DNA from 2 places in the Stenotrophomonas sp. TWI1151 genome. Region 2 is predicted to be linked to the other one. Evidence: predicted binding sites of a transcription regulator. Region 2 holds the regulator's gene; the other holds the start of a gene.
What was found. The regulator FliA, encoded in region 2, starts transcription of late flagellar genes. The targets are predictions, from matches to a motif close to TAAAGTTTNNCNNNCNNNGGCCGATAA.

Region 1: a site for FliA is predicted at 2,945-2,971, ahead of ABE422_RS10430 (methyl-accepting chemotaxis protein). Genes of this name have one in related genera too.

What each region holds. Positions count from the first base shown of each region.
Region 1 is NZ_JBDJLA010000007.1:84,234-92,122, reverse strand. It holds gene ABE422_RS10455 (MFS transporter) at 1-394, shown strand, start outside; gene ABE422_RS10450 (MFS transporter) at 394-1,593, shown strand; gene ABE422_RS10445 (nuclear transport factor 2 family protein) at 1,620-2,189, opposite strand; gene ABE422_RS10440 (hypothetical protein) at 2,265-2,468, opposite strand; gene ABE422_RS10435 (hypothetical protein) at 2,465-2,608, opposite strand; gene ABE422_RS10430 (methyl-accepting chemotaxis protein) at 3,000-5,561, shown strand; gene ABE422_RS10425 (excinuclease ABC subunit UvrA) at 5,635-7,889, shown strand, end outside.
Region 2 is NZ_JBDJLA010000001.1:251,105-258,993, forward strand. It holds partial or broken gene motD (flagellar motor protein MotD) at 1-507, opposite strand, end outside; gene ABE422_RS01085 (flagellar motor protein) at 509-1,249, opposite strand; gene ABE422_RS01090 (chemotaxis protein CheA) at 1,363-3,186, opposite strand; gene ABE422_RS01095 (protein phosphatase CheZ) at 3,192-3,806, opposite strand; gene cheY (chemotaxis response regulator CheY) at 3,806-4,198, opposite strand; gene ABE422_RS01105 (RNA polymerase sigma factor FliA) at 4,215-4,961, opposite strand; gene ABE422_RS01110 (MinD/ParA family protein) at 4,958-5,845, opposite strand; gene flhF (flagellar biosynthesis protein FlhF) at 5,832-7,478, opposite strand; gene flhA (flagellar biosynthesis protein FlhA) at 7,628-7,889, opposite strand, start outside.

The DNA of each region.
Region 1 (7,889 bases), on a different contig from region 2:
GCTGCAGACGCCACTGCGCCGCCTGTTGCTGCTGGGCGGGATCGCGACCGCATTGACCACCTTGCCGCTGCTGCTGGTGGGAAGCATCGCCGCACTCGCCGTGACGGTCTTCGCGGCGGGTGTGTTCTTCGCCCCGACGATGATCGTGGCGATGTCGTTGATCGAGCAACAGGTCCCGCCGCGCCAGCTCACCGAGGGCATGACCTGGCTGCTGGCGGCGCTGAACGTGGGCGTGGCGCTGGGCGCGGCGATCGCCGGCTATGGGGTGGATGCACACGGGCCACGCGCCGGGTACCTGGTTGCCTTGTGTGCGGGAGGAGCGGTGCTGCTGGCGGCGGCGTTCGCGCACGGCGTGTTGCGTCCGCGTGAGCCACGCCACCTGGGGATCTGCTGATGCAGGCGCAATCCACACCGCGCCACCCGTGGTGGGCGGTCACCGCGGTCAGTCTGGCCACCTTCTCGGTCGTCACCACGGAGATGCTGCCGGTCGGCCTGCTGACCCCGATCGCCGAAGCGTTGGACACCACCACCGGCACTGCGGGCCTGATGATCTCGTTGCCCGCACTGCTGGCAGCGCTGTTCGCACCGCTGGTGGTGATCAGCGCCGGCAGCGTGGATCGACGCTCGCTGCTGTGCGGGCTGCTGGGTCTGCTGGTGATCGCCAACCTGGGTACGGCTTTCGCCCCCACGCTGGGCTGGATGCTGGCGGCCCGCGTGCTGGTCGGGCTGTGCATGGGCGGCATCTGGGCCATTGCCGGCGGGCTGGCGGTGCGGCTGGTGGCAACGCGATCGGTCGGCCTGGCCACATCGCTCATCTTTGGCGGCGTGGCGGCTGCTTCCGTGCTGGGCGTTCCGCTTGGCGCGCTGATCGGGGAGCTGCTGGGATGGCGTTGGGCGTTCGGCAGCATGGCGCTGCTGGGGGCCGCCGTCCTTGCCCTGCACCTGGCCGTGATGCCCGGGCTGCCGCCGTCCGGCACGACCAGCGTGCGCCAGTTCGGTCAGCAACTGGGCAACCGCGGGCTGCAGCTTGGGTTGATGCTGACCTTCCTGCTGGTCGCCGGGCACTTCATCGCCTTTACGTTCGTTCGGCCGCTGCTGATGTCGGTCTCGGGATTCGACGCGCGCTGGGTGGGGCTGTTGTTGTTCGGCTACGGCGCCGCGGGCATGGCCGGCAACTTCCTTGCCGGCATCGCGGCAGCACGACGTACCAGGCTGACGGTGTCGCTGATCGCGGCGGGTCTGGTGCTGGCGCCCTCGCTGTTCCTGACCCTCGGGGAGTCGCGCCTGGGCGGTGCCGTCGCGCTGCTGGCGTGGGGGCTGGCCTACGGCGGGGTATCGGTGGGCTTGATGACGTGGATGATGAAGGCCGTGCCCAGGGCGATGGAAATCGCCTCCGCACTCTATGTCGGTGCCTTCAATGTCGGGATCGCATCCGGGGCGTGGGTGGGCGGCCAAGCACTGGATCGGCTCGGTGTGACCGCCAATCTGTGGCTCACCGGTGGCTTCGCGGTCGCGGCAGGGGTGGTGTGCCTTGCTGGCCGCCGGATGGAATGGACGGAGCGGGACACCGGCATGCCTTCGCGCGCACCGTGACAGGGTGGCCCGAATCCTCCCCGGCGCTATCTGGTTTCCGTCGTCTGCAGCGCCGCCTTTTCAGCCTCGGTCAACGCGCGATGGCCGTAGCTCAGCACCCGGGTCATCTGCCATTGCCCGTCCTTGTGCTGCCAGACCATCACGAACTTCGCACTGCCTTCGCAGTGGCCGGTCGCCACCTCGCAGAAGCGGTGCTCGCCTTCCTCGATCGCGCCGAAGTTCTTGATCGGGTAGACCCTGAGCGTCCCTGGAACCCGTTCGCGGCGGACCTTGTGGCAAATGTACTTGCGCGTGTTGGAGACCACCGTGTCGCGATCGAAGCTGGCCCCGCCGCTGTCGTGATAGAACTCGACGGTCGGCGAAAAGTAGCGGGCAAAGGTCTCCAGGTCGCAGCGGTTGTACGCGTCGAAGACCTGGTCATCCAACGCGGTGATGGTGCGCGTGAGGGTGGCTGCCTCCACGGCCTCCTCGCCAGCGGACGCTGACAGGGGCGCGAGCATGCCGGCAGCCACGAGCAGGGCGGCGAAAGCGGTGGGGCAGTGTGTCATCGGGGGTGCCTGCTTCAATCGGACCAGAGCGGGCGCCAGGTTTCGCATGGGCCGGGGCGTCCTTCAAGTGTCATTCGGAACGATGACCTGTGGGCACGGCAGAAGGCACATGGCCCCGGCGTGTTACAGCGTGCTGGAATCCACCCGCTGGCGGCCAGCCTGGGTCAAATCGATGTCGCCGTCTTCCGCCTGGGCCGCGTAGCCGGCCTTGACCGCCCAGTTGGCGGCTTCATCGCTGACCGGACGCGTGGCGTTGATGTCGCGCAGGATCTGCCGCTGTTCGTCGGTCAGGTGCGTTGCCGCGCTCGTCCCGGTGCCGCCGCTCATGGCGCGCGGGCCTCGACGCTGACCACGCCCTGGGCCAGCCGCGCCCGCTTGGCGCGCCGATGGTTCACCCACCACACCAGCCCCGGCAGGCCGTACAGCAGTGCACCGGCGAGCAGAAAGATCTTGAAGGCGGCATTCATGGCGGTCTCTCTCCGTGCGGTATGGCGTTGGTGCGTCGTGATCGGCCCAAGGTGCGGTGGCGCGCACCGGATCCTGCAGCGGCCCCGGCCGCGACCCCAGCGCTAGTTCAGCGCAATCGCCGTGAAGGCGCTGTCCCTTCCTTCACTGTCGCACGTTCAGCCGGTGTGATCCCGGTGTTGCTGCAACCCGCCCGTTCAAGACGACGCATGCCACCGCCCGGCGAGGGATACCCCGAGCCGCCCGGCGCTCGTCGCCTGACCGTCATCACTTCGTCGTCTGGCGCCCTTACAACGGGAGCGACTGGCGACGCCAGGGGCGCTCAGTGAGATCGGCCCTCAAGTTCAGCGCGGTCCCGCCGATACCGGTGCGTCCTTCCGCCTGGAGTGCGTGATGTCGGTCGTCCCCCGTCGCCTGTCGTTGTTCGTCGCCCGTCTGGGCGATCGGTTCCGCTTCCGTCTCGCCCAGCCGACCCGGCTGGCCGCGCTCGGCCGCCTCAGCGTGGCACAGAAACTCAGGGCCAGCCTGCTGATCTGCGGCCTGGGCCTGTTTGCGGTCGCCGTCGTCTACGGCTGGACGCGCCATGATACCGAGCGTGCAGCCGAAACCTTCGCCGCGCACCAGCAGGAGGCCGCACTGGCGGCCACGCTGGCGACCGAGATCGCCGATGCGCGGCGCCTGCAGACACGGTATGCCAGCACCTTCGATGACAGCGATCGCGAGGCGTTGCAGGCCGCGCAGCAGCGCCTGCAGGCGACCCTGGGCCAGCTGCAGCGCGATCCCCACGATGCCGGTAGTGCCGGGGCGCTGCGCGAGCTGGCTGCCCGCGCGGGTGACTTCGCCGAGGGCATCAGCGCGTTGAATGCCCGGGTGGATGAGATGGGGCGCGGCGATGCTGGCCTGCGTGCGCAGTTGGAGGCGGTGGCTGCCACGCTGGAGGCCAGCGTCGAGGCCAGCGCGCGCCCGGTGGTGATCGCCCAGCTGCAGAAGATGCGGCGCGAGGAAAGCCTGCTGCTGCTCACCGGTGATGCGGCGCACACCGATCGTGCCAGCGAACAGAAGCTGCCGTTCGATCTGTCCCTGGCGCAGGCGCGCCTGGATGCAGAAACGCAGGAAGCGCTGCGAAGGCAGATGGAGGCGTATCAAGGGGCGCTGCTGGCCTACACCGCCGCCCGCATCGGGCTGGATGTGGAGGCGCAGTCACTGGCCGAGACCGCGGCCCAGATCGGGCCCGGGCTGCAGGCGCTGCAACAGGCGCAGACGCTGGCCTTGGCCGCGGCACGCGAGCGACAGGCGGCGCGGGCCAGCACCATGGGGGTCGTATTCGCGTTTACCCTGCTGCTGGTGGCGGTGGTGCTGATCGCCACCTTGCTGCTGGTGCTGCGCGCGGTCCGTCAACCGATCCGCGACACGCTGCGCTTTGCCGAGGACATCGCCGATGACCGGCTCGACACCGTGCTGACCATCCACAATCCGCACGATGAGATCGGCCAGCTGGCCGCGCGCCTGCGCCACATGCAGCAACGGCTGCGCGAGCGGATCGAGGCCGAGCGCGCCGTCGCGCGCGACAACACCCGCGCCCGCCAGGCGTTGGACAGTGCGCAGACCGGCGTGATGGTGCTCGACGGCGAGGGGCGGATCGGCTTCCTCAACCAGGCGCTGCTCACCGAACTGCAGCTCACGCACGCGGACTGGAGCGGCCAACCGGCGGCCGCCCTGCATCCGGCCTTCGCCAGCCTGTTGCCGAGGCTGCAGCGCGGCCAGCGTGCCAGCCGGGAGATCGAGCACGCAGGCGTCCGCTACCAGCTGGTGATCACCCTGATCGTGGAGCACGACCAGCTGCTGGGGGCGGCGGTGGAGTGGCGCAGCCGCGCGCTGGAAACCACCGTGGAGAACGAGGTGGCCGCGCTGGTCGATGCGGCCGCGCGGGGCGAACTGCATGGGCGGATCGCGGTCGAGGACAAGCAGGGCTTCGTAAAGACGCTGGCGCTGAGCATCAACCACCTGCTCGATACCTTCCAGAGCAACCTGTCCGGATTGCAGGGGCTGCTCTCGGCGTTGTCGCAGGGCGATCTGCGCGTACGCATGCAGGGCGATTTCCACGGTGTGTTCGCGCGCCTGCGTGACGATGCCAATGCCACGGTGATGCAGCTGACCGACATCGTCGCGCGCATCCAGCAGGCCTCGGTGGCGATCAACCATGCCGCCGGCGAGATCGTCGCCGGCAACCACGACCTCTCCGATCGCACCGAGCGCCAGGCGGCGCATCTGGAAGAAACCGCTTCCTCGATGGAGGAGCTCGCGGCCACGGTGCGGCAGAACGCGGATTCGGCGCAGCAGGCCAACCAGCTGGCGATACGTGCGGCCGAGGTTGCGGCCCGCGGCGGCGAATCGGTGGCGCAGGTGGTGACCACCATGGCCGATATCGCCCTGTCCTCGCGGCGGATCGGGGAGATCACCGGGGTGATCGACGGAATCGCGTTCCAGACCAACATCCTGGCCCTGAACGCCGCCGTGGAAGCGGCGCGGGCAGGCGAGCAGGGGCGCAGCTTCGCGGTGGTAGCCAGCGAAGTGCGTTTGCTGGCACAACGCAGTGCCGACGCCGCGCGCCAGATCAAGCAGCTGATCGAAGCCTCGGTCGAGCGCGTTGATGCGGGTACCCGGCAGGTCGACAGCGCAGGCGCGACCATGGGCGAGATCGTCGGCAGCGTGCAGCGGGTGACATCGATCATGGCCAGCATTTCGGCCGCGTCGCAGCAGCAGACCGCGGGCATCGAGCAGGTGAGCCAGACGTTGCTGCAGATGGATGGCAGCACCCAGCAGAATGCGGCGCTGGTGGAGGAGGCCTCGGCCTCGGCGCGCGCGCTGGATCGCCAGGCCTCCCTGCTGGGCGAGGCGGTGGATGCCTTCGTCATGACTGCACCGCCGTGCGCGCGCGTGCGGGCGACGGCTTGAGCCCGGCGTCAACACCGCACTCACGGGTCTTCACCGGCAGTGAGCCGGCGCTGTGGTTCGCTATTCTTCATCCATGAAGACCTCCACGCGCCGGCCGTCGCCCTCTACTGCCCCGGATACCTTCGTGCGCGTCCGGGGCGCACGCGAACACAACCTCAAGAACGTGGATGTCGACATCCCGCGCGATGCGCTGGTGGTGTTCTCCGGCATCTCCGGCTCGGGCAAATCCTCGCTGGCGTTCGGTACGCTGTATGCCGAAGCACAGCGGCGCTACCTGGAGTCGTTGTCGCCCTATGCGCGGCGGCTGATCGACCAGGTCGGCGTGCCGGATGTGGATGCGATCGAAGGGCTGCCACCGGCCGTGGCCCTGCAGCAGCAGCGCGGCACCGCCAGCGTGCGCTCCAGCGTCGGCAGCGTCACCACGCTGTCCAGCCTGCTGCGGATGCTGTATTCGCGCGCCGGTACCTATCCGGCCAGACAGCCGATGCTGTATGCCGAGGATTTCTCGCCGAATACGCCGCAGGGCGCCTGCCCGAACTGCCACGGCCTGGGCTACGTGTATGAGGTGACCGAGCAGTCCATGGTGCCCGATCCGTCGCTGAGCATCCGCGAGCGCGCCATCGCTGCGTGGCCGCCGGCATGGCACGGGCAGAACCAGCGCGACATTCTCGTCACGCTGGGCTACGACGTGGATGTTCCCTGGCGCGATCTACCGAAAAAGCAGCGCGACTGGATCCTGTTCACCGAGGAACAACCGGTGGTGCCGGTGTATGCCGGCTTCACCCCGGCCGAAACCCGCGCCGCCGTGCGTCGCAAGGAGGAGCCCAGTTACATGGGCACCTTCAGCGGAGCACGCCGTTACGTACTGCATACCTTTGCCACCACGCAGAGCGCGATGATGAAAAAGCGCGTGGCTCGCTACATGATCGGCGCCGAGTGTCCGGTCTGCGATGGCCGCCGGTTGAAGCGCGAAGCGCTGTCGGTAACGTTCGCCGGCATGGATATCGGCACGTTGTCGCGGCTGCCGCTCAGTGCCATGGCGCAGGCGTTGCGTCCGGCGGCGCAGGGGCATTTCGAGGTAGCGGCCGCAACCGCCACACGCAGCCGTAGCGCCGGTCGCCAGGCCACGGCCAAGCGGGTGGCCGCCGGTGGCAACGCGCATGCGGGTGGCAGCGATGTGCGCCGCACGCCGGATCTGTCGGAGGAGAAGCGCATCGCGGCCCAGCGCATCGCGCACGATCTGGTCGAACGGATCGGCACGCTGCAGTCGCTGGGGCTGGGCTATCTGTCGATGGACCGCGCGACCCCGACGCTGTCGCCGGGCGAACTGCAGCGCCTGCGCCTGGCGACACAGATCCGCTCGAGCCTGTTCGGCGTCGTGTACGTGCTCGATGAGCCCACCGCCGGCCTGCATCCGGCCGATGGCGAGGCCCTGTACGACGCACTGGCCCAGCTCAAGGCCGGCGGCAACACGCTGTTCGTGGTGGAGCATGATCTGGAGATGCTGCGCCGTGCGGACTGGCTGGTGGATGTCGGCCCCGGTGCGGGCCAGCACGGCGGCCAGGTGCTTTACAGCGGTCCGCCGGAGGGGCTGCGCGCGGTGGAGGCCTCGGTCACCGCGCCGTATCTGTTCCAGAGCGGTGCCGGCCCGCGCCGCACGCCGCGCGCGCCGTCCGGCTGGCTGGGCCTGCAGGGCGTTCACCGCAACAACCTGCATGGCGTGGATACACGTTTTCCGCTTGGGGCGTTCACGGCGGTGACCGGTGTCTCCGGCTCGGGCAAGTCGAGTCTGGTCAGCCAGGCGCTGGTCGAGCTGGTCGGCGAGCACCTGGGGCAGGAGCCGGTGATCGAAGAGCTCGACAGCGAGCTGCCGCAGCCCAGCCGCATCGAACGGACCCGTGGCCGGTTGAACGGGGCCAAGGCGATCAAGCGCCTGGTCAACGTCGACCAGAAGCCGATCGGGCGCACGCCGCGCTCCAACCTGGCCACGTATACGGGGCTGTTCGATCATGTGCGCCGTCTGTTCGCCGGCACGCGCGCGGCCAAGGCGCGCCGCTACACCGTCGGCCGCTTCTCCTTCAACGTCGCGGCAGGCCGCTGCGAAACCTGCGAGGGCGAGGGCTTCGTCCACGTCGAGTTGTTGTTCATGCCCAGCGTCTACGCGCCATGCCCCACCTGCCATGGGCAGCGCTACAACGCCAAGACCCTGGAGGTGCAATGGAACGGCCGCAACATCGCGCAGGTGCTGGCGATGACGGTGGAGGAGGCGTTGGCGTTCTTCGCCGACGAGCCGCCCGTGCAGCGGCCGCTGCAACTGCTGCGGGATAT
Region 2 (7,889 bases):
GAACAGGATGTCGCTGTTGATCTCCACTTCGATCCACAGCTCGGTGCGGCGCACGGTGATCATGCCGCGTTCGATCAGCGGCGCCAGCGTGGCGGTGAGCTTGTCGGCGATGCCGTTGAGCTGGCGCTCGGCTCGCTGCAGCTGTGCCTGGTTGCGGATCGAGACCGGCATGCGCATCTGCGAGGCCATCGCCGGCAGCAGGGTCGGGTCGTTGCTGGGGGCGGGGGCGGAGGGGCCGATCTTGGTCCCGGCCCTGATCACCGAGGGGCTGTCCCAGCCGCCGCCCTGGACCTGCTGGTTGCCGACCTGCACCGGGTTGATGGTGCGCGGCGCGCCACCAAAGGCGGTGGTCAGCGCGTCAGCCATGATCCGGTACTTGCCCTCGTTGAGCGAGGAGATGGCGTACATCACCACGAAGAAGGCGAGCAGCAGCGTCATGAGGTCGGCGTAAGGGATCGCCCAGGCCTCATGGTTGGCATGTTCTTCGTGGTGCTTGCGGCGGGCCATGTCAGTGCAGGAACCCGGACAGGTTGGTTTCGATGTTGCGCGGGTTCTCACCCTGGGCGATCGAGATCAGGCCCTCGATGATCATCTCGCGGTCGCGGCTGTTGTGGTGGATCACGCTCTTGAGCTTGGCCGAGACCGGCAGGAACAGCAGGTTGGCCGAGGCGATGCCGTAGATGGTGGCGGTGAAGGCCGCCGCGATGCCGTGGCCGAGCTTGCTCGGATCGGCAAGATTCTTCATCACCGCGATCAGGCCGAGCACCGCGCCGATGATGCCCAGCGTCGGCGCATAGATGCCCATGCCCTCGAACACCTTGGAGGCGGCCAGGTCCTGGCTCTCCTGGCTGCTCAGCTCGATCTCCATCATGTGCCGGATGGTTTCCGGCTCCACGCCGTCCACCAGCAGCTGCAGCCCCTTGCGCAGGAACGGATCGTCCTGGGCGTCGACCTGCGCTTCCAGACCGAGCAGGCCCTGGCGGCGGGCGATGTTGCTCCACTCCACGATCTGCTGGATCAGGTGGCGGCGGTCGCTGCTCGGCGGCAGGATCACCCACTTCACGATCTTGAAGGCGTGCTTGAACACGGCCGGCGAGGTGTGCAGCAGGATCGAGGCGATGGTGCCGACGATGACGATCACGAAGGCGGCCGGCGACCAAAGCGACGCCAGACCAGCCCCCTTGAGGATGCTGCCGCCGACCAGTGAGGCCAACGCGAGGAAAAGTCCAATGAGGCTGAGTCTGTCCATGGGTCCGTTATCGGCTTGTGTGAATGGGACTTGAGATGCCGAAGGAATCCGGTGGGGCGGCGGTCACAGTTTTTGGGGGTAAAGCAGCCGACCAACGGTCGGCTCTACCGGCGTCAGCGGAGGCCGTCTACGTCGAGGATCAGCGACATGCGGCCGTCGCCGATCAGGGTGGCACCGGCGTAGCCGCGCAGGCCGCGCAGGGCCTTGGGCAGCGGCTTGATCACCACTTCCTCGCGGCCGCGGACCTGGTCGACCACGAGGCCGAAGCGGGCTTCACCGGCCTGCAGCACCACGATGGTCAGCAGCGAGGACGGCATCGGCTCCACATCCAGCCAGTGACGCAGATCCACCAGGGCCAGCGTGTGCGATTTGCGGTCCAGCACGGCGCGGCCGTCGAACCAGCCCAGGGACGTGTTGGGGGCGTGCAGCACCTCCATCACGCGGGCCAGGGGCAGGGCGTAGACGTCTTCGCCGGCCTGCACCAGCAGGGTTGGCAGGATCGCCAGGGTCAGCGGCACGCGGATCATGAAGCGGCTGCCGCGGCCCAGCTCGGACTGGATCTGGATCTGGCCGCTGAGCTCGCGGATGCGGGACTGGACCACGTCCATGCCCACGCCGCGGCCGGAGATGTCGGTGACCTGCTGCTTGGTCGAGAAGCCGGGCAGGAACACCAGGTGCAGGCATTCCTCGCTGCTCAGGCGGGCGGCGGCCTCCGGATCGATCAAGCCCTTCTCGCGTGCTTTCTGACGCAGGCGTTCCGGGTCGATACCCGCGCCGTCGTCCTGCACTTCGATGCTGACGTAGTCGCCTTCCTGCTGGGCCGACAGGCGCACGTGGCCACTGCGTGGCTTGCCCTGGGCCTCGCGCAGGTCCGGCATTTCCACGCCGTGGTCGATCGCGTTGCGGACCAGATGGACCAGCGGATCGGCCAGCGCTTCGACCAGGTTGCGGTCCAGCTCGGTTTCCGCGCCGATCAGCTCAAGCTCGACCTCCTTCTTCAGCGACCGCGCGACATCGCGTGCCACCTTGGGGAAGCGCGAGAACACCTTGCCGACCGGCTGCATGCGGGTGCGCATGACCGCCGACTGCAGGCGCGCGGTGGCGATGTCCAGCGTGGAGACCGCGCGGTCCAGTTCTTCATCGTGCAGGCGCGCACGCAGGGTCTTGAGCCGGTTGCGGGAGAGCACCAGCTCGCCGATCAGGTTGACGATCGCATCCAGGCGCTTGGTATCCACGCGCACGGTGTGTTCGGCTTCGGCGAGCGGCTTGGCCGGGGCCGGCTTGGCGCTCGGGGCGGCCGGCGCAGCCACGGCGCGCGGTGCAGCCACCGGCGCGGCGGCAATGGCCTTGGCACCAGGAACGGCGCCACCGTGCAGCTGGTCCAGCAGGGCTTCGAACTCGTCCTCGCCGATCAGGCCGTCATCTTTCTTCGGGGCCGCGATGGCGGTCGGTGCGGCGCCGCCGTGCAACTGGTCGAGCAGCGCCTCGAACTCATCATCGGTGATCATCTCGCCGCCGCTGCTGGCCGTGGCGGTGGCCGCAGGCGCCGGCGAGGCCGGCCCATTCACGTCGAACTGGGCGATCAGCTCCGGCGGGGCATAGCCCGGCTCGGTCCCGGCCGAGACCGAGTCCAGCATCGACTGCAGGTAATCCAGCGATTGCTGGGCTGCATCGAAGTGGTGAGCCTGCAGCGTGGCCTGGCCGGAGCGGGCCATGCCGAGGGTTTCCTCGGCCGCGTGGCACAGCTCGACCATCGCCTGGATGCCGAGGAAGCCGGCACCGCCCTTGAGCGTGTGGAAGCCACGGAACACGGCGTTGAGCTGGTCGGCATCCTGGGGCGCCTGCTCCAGCGACACCAGCTGTTCGCCGAGGCGATCCAGGATTTCCTGGGCCTCGAGGATGAAGTCGGCAGCGATATCGTCTGGCACAGCACTCATGAGCGTTACAGTCCCAGGTCCGAGAGCAGGTCGTCGGCGTCGTTCTGTGACACCGCGTGGCGATCCAGGCCATTCACGGCCGGGCCGGCCAGGCCGTTGGTGTCGCGCTTCTTGTCGTCTTCCTGCGGGGGCAGGCCGAGCGCACCGAAGCCCTCATGCACGCGACGCACGATCCCGACCACGCGGCGGATGATCTGCCCGGTAAGGTCCTGGTAGCTCTGGGTCAGCGCGATTTCGGTGAGGTTGTGGCGGATCCGGTCCAGCTGCTGGCCCTGGTCGGGCGTCAGACCATTGGCGCGCAGCTGTTCGGTGAGCGAGCGACATTCCTCGGCCAGGTCCAGGGTGCGGTGGGTGGCCTGTTCGGTCATCGCCACCACGTGGTCCAGGCGCGCGCAGGCATCATCCAGCTCGCCGGCTTCGCTGGGCAGGCTGGGCAGTTCGCCCAGGGCCTGGCCAAGCTCGCGGGCCAGGCGGTTCAGGCCGGCCATCATCGGCTGCGTGCGCAGCGCGGCGAGGGCGTCGATTTCCCGGCGCCAACCGGCTTCGTCACCGCTTTCCAGCGCGGCCAGGGCGTCCTGCAGGCGCTGCACCAGCGCGGATTTGTCGCTCAGGGTGTCCATCAGGCGCTCGCCGCCAGGCGTTCGAAGATCTTGCCGAGCTTTTCTTCCAGGGTCTGGGCGGTGAACGGCTTGATGATGTAGCCGTTCACGCCGGCCTGGGCCGCTTCGATGATCTGCTCGCGCTTGGCTTCGGCGGTCACCATCAGCACCGGCAGCGTCTTGAGTTTGGCGTCGGCACGCACCGCCTTGAGCAGGTCGATGCCGGTCATCACCGGCATGTTCCAGTCGGTGACCACGAAATCGAACGGCTGGCTCTGCAACATCGCCAGCGCCGCATGCCCGTCCTCGGCTTCGGCCGTGTTGGTGAAGCCCAGATCGCCCAGCAGGTTCTTGACGATACGACGCATGGTCGAGAAGTCGTCGACGATCAGGATACGCATGTTCTTGTTCAAAGCACTTTCCTCGATTTCAATGGTTCTCGAGGCCGGCGTCTGCCGCCTCGAAGATCTTCAGCCGGCCCCGCAGGCGCAGCACGGCCTGGCCATGGATCTGGCACACGCGCGATTCGCTGACACCCAACACGGCGCCGATCTCTTTCAGGTTCAGTTCCTGCTCGTAGTACAGCGACAGCACCAGCTGTTCGCGCTCGGGCAACAGGCCGATCGCGTTGCCCAGCTCACGCCCGAACTCACCGCGTTCCAGCACCTGCTGCGGGGTCGGGCCGCCCTGGGCGACGGTGTCCAGTTCTCCCTGGTCCTCGATCCGCGATTCCAGGCTCAGCACCTGGCCCCGCGATGCGTCTTCCATCAGGCGCAGGTAATCGGGTAGCGGCATGTCCATCGCGGCGGCCACTTCGGTGGCGCTGGCGGCACGGCCGGTGCTCTGCTCCAGGCGACGGATGGTCGCGGCGGCATCGCGGGCGCGGCGGTGCACCGAGCGCGGCACCCAGTCGCCACGGCGGATCTCGTCGATCATCGAACCGCGGATGCGGATCGAGGCGTAGGTTTCAAACGAGGCGCCCTGGTCGGCGTCGTAGCTGCGCGAGGCCTCGATCAGGCCCATCATGCCGGCCTGGATCAGGTCGTCGACCTCCACGCTGGCTGGCAGACGTGCCGCCAGATGGTGGGCGATGCGGCGGACCAGATCCGAGTGCTGGGCAATGCACTCGTTGGCCGCGGTGCGCTGGACCTCTTTGTATTGTGCTGCGCCCTTCATACCGTCACCCCGCGTTGCTTGAGGATGCGTTCCAGGAAGAACTCGACGCCGCCACGCGGCTCGGTCGGGGCCTGCCAGCGGGCGGTGCGGCGCGCGATCTCGGTCAGCGCCAGGGCGGCCGGGCTGGACGGGTAGGCCTTCACCACCGGCTGCTGGCGCTGTACCGACAGGCGCAGCCAGTCATCCTGCGGCACGCAGCCCAGGTAGTTCAGCGAGACATCGGCGAGGAACTTCTCGCAGACGCGGCTCAGCTTTTCGTACAGCACGCGGCCTTCGTTCGGGTCGCGGACCATGTTGGCCACCACCTGGATGCGGTCCACGCCGCGCTCGCGCGAGAGCACCTTGATCAGCGCGTAGGCGTCGGTGATCGACGCCGGCTCATCGCAGACCACCACCACGGTGTCCTGTGCGGCCTGGCAGAAGGTCAGCACGCCATCGGTGATGCCGGCGGCGGTATCCACGATCATGATGTCCAGCTCGCGCTCGAGCTCGGAGAAGACGTTGACCAGGCCGACGTGCTCGGCCGGCTGCAGCTCGGCCATGTGGCGACGGCCGGAGGCGGCCGGGACCACCAGCACGCCGCCGGGGCCTTCGATGATCACTTCTTCCAGCGTGCAGCGCCCGGCGACGAGGTCGGCCAGGGTCACCTTCGGCTGCAGGCCGAGGATCACATCGATGTTGGCCAGGCCGAGGTCGGCGTCCAGCAGCAGCGTGCGCTTGCCCATGTCCGCCAGCGCCACGGCCAGATTGGCCGAAACGTTCGTTTTGCCCACGCCGCCCTTGCCGCCGGTGACGGCGATGGTGCGGACCGGGCCCAGCGGCTGGCTTCGGGTAGCCGACAACGGGAAGGTCTTGGTCAGCTTGGCATACTCACGCGACGGCATGGTTCAACTCCGGGTTGCAGGGCATATCGGCCGCGCGGCGCAAATCTTCAAGGCGAAGTACAAGATTGGCCGCACTGGCACGGTGCAGGTCTTCAGGAACGTCCTGGCCATCGGTGACCCAGGTGATCGGCAGGCGGTGATCCACGGCCACTGACAGGGCGGTACCGAAGCGGCCGGTTTCGTCCAGCTTGCTCAACACCACGCCCTGCGGGTTGGCGGCGCTGAAGCGGCGCACCACCTCGTCCATGTCGCCGAAGCTGGTGTTGGCCGGCAGCACCAGCAGGGTGCGGATCTGCTCGGCGGCGCGCAGCCACTGCAGCTGGGCGGCCAGGGCGCGGTCGCGCGGGCCCAGGCCAGCGGTGTCGATCAGGACCAGCTTGTAGTCCTTCAGCCGCTCCAGCAGCTGGTTCAGATCACTGCCGCTGCTGGCCTCGTGGACGGCGATGCCGAGCTGGCGGCCGAAGCCGTACAGCTGCTCGCGGGCGCCGATGCGGCCGGTATCGGTGGTGACCAGGGCCACGTCGCGGGCGGCATGCGCCTCGGCGAAACGCGAGGCCAGCTTGGCGATGGTGGTGGTCTTGCCGGCGCCGGTCGGGCCGACCAGGGCGATCACGCCGCCGGCTTCAAGCGGGTCGACCGGGGCGATCGGCAGCTTCTTGGAGAGCAGGCCGAGCATCAGGCCGCGGCCACGGTGGGCCTCGGTATCCAGCGGAATCTGCATGGCCACGTCGCGGCTGATGCCGGCGTCGAAGCCGTACTCGTCCATCAGGTCCAGCGCGGCGGCGCGGACCGGCGAGCCGCGCAGGCGCTCATCGGTGAACCGGTGCATCTCACGCTCGATGACATGGCGCATGCCGGCCACTTCATGGCGCAGCTGGCGGATTTCTTCGTCGTCGCGCTGGATGACCGTCAGTTCCGGCACGCTCGCCACGACCGGTGCCGGTTCATTGGCGGCGGCGATGACGGTCTCGGCGATCGGCAGCGGGAGTGCCGGCGGCAGGGCAGCAGCGACGACCGGCACCGGCGCGGCGGCGCCCTGCAGTACGGTCTCGTCCGTCTCCTCCAACGGCGGATCGATCACGAAGCGGGCGCGGTTGATCGGGGCCGGCGTGGCGACGGCATCCACCGGTGCGGCAGGCGAGGCGGCCGCGGCCTGCTCGACATTGAACGGCGCGAAGATCTGCTCCGGCAGCGACGGTTCATTGACGGCAGGACTGACGCTGGCGCGGGCCAGGGTGGCAGCGAAACCGTCGCTGCCCGGCGGCGGCACAATTTCGTTGGCGGTATCCAGCGTGCGACCGGTGGCGCCGACGGCGGCGCGGGCCAGTGCGGCCACCGCCGAGGTGGTCGCGGCCACCGGTTCGGGCGTGGCGACCGGGGCCTTGCGGCGGGTCACGGCGGCAATCACGGCATCGGCGGCGCTGCGCGGGCGCGGTGCCGGCGGCGCGACGTCCTTGCGGGCCGCTTCCAGCGCACGCTGCACGGCGCTTTCGTCGTAGTTGGCCGCCGCCACGATTTCGACACCTTCCTCGATCCGGCGGTTGGACAGGATCACTGCGTCCGGACCGTGTTCCTTGCGCACCAGGTTCATGGCCGAGCGCATATCGGAGGCGACGAAGCGTTTGATTTTCATGCTGTGATACCGGGACTGGGGCGGCGGAGTGGTGGAAGGGAAACGCTGGTTGTCGGTGGTCTGCACGGTCAGGGAGTCCCTTTATTTCCTGCTGCGGTGAAATCGAATGAGGTGTCTGTTTTCTGTCGCGGTGCCGTTGGGTGTCCGGCTCAACTGATCGTGCCGACCAGCTTCAACCGTTTGTCCTCGGGCACCTCGCTGTAGGCGAGTACGGACAGCGAGGGGACGCTGTGGCGTACCAGCCGTGCCAGCGCGGCACGAACCGGGCCAGGCACCAGCACGACCGCCGGCTCGTTCTTCGCTTCCTGCTTGCCGACACATTCGGCCAGGCTTTGATGCAGTCGCTCGGCGAGTCCGGGTTCCAGCGCGGCGCCGTTGCCCTGCGTGGACTCCTGCAAGACCCGTTCCAGT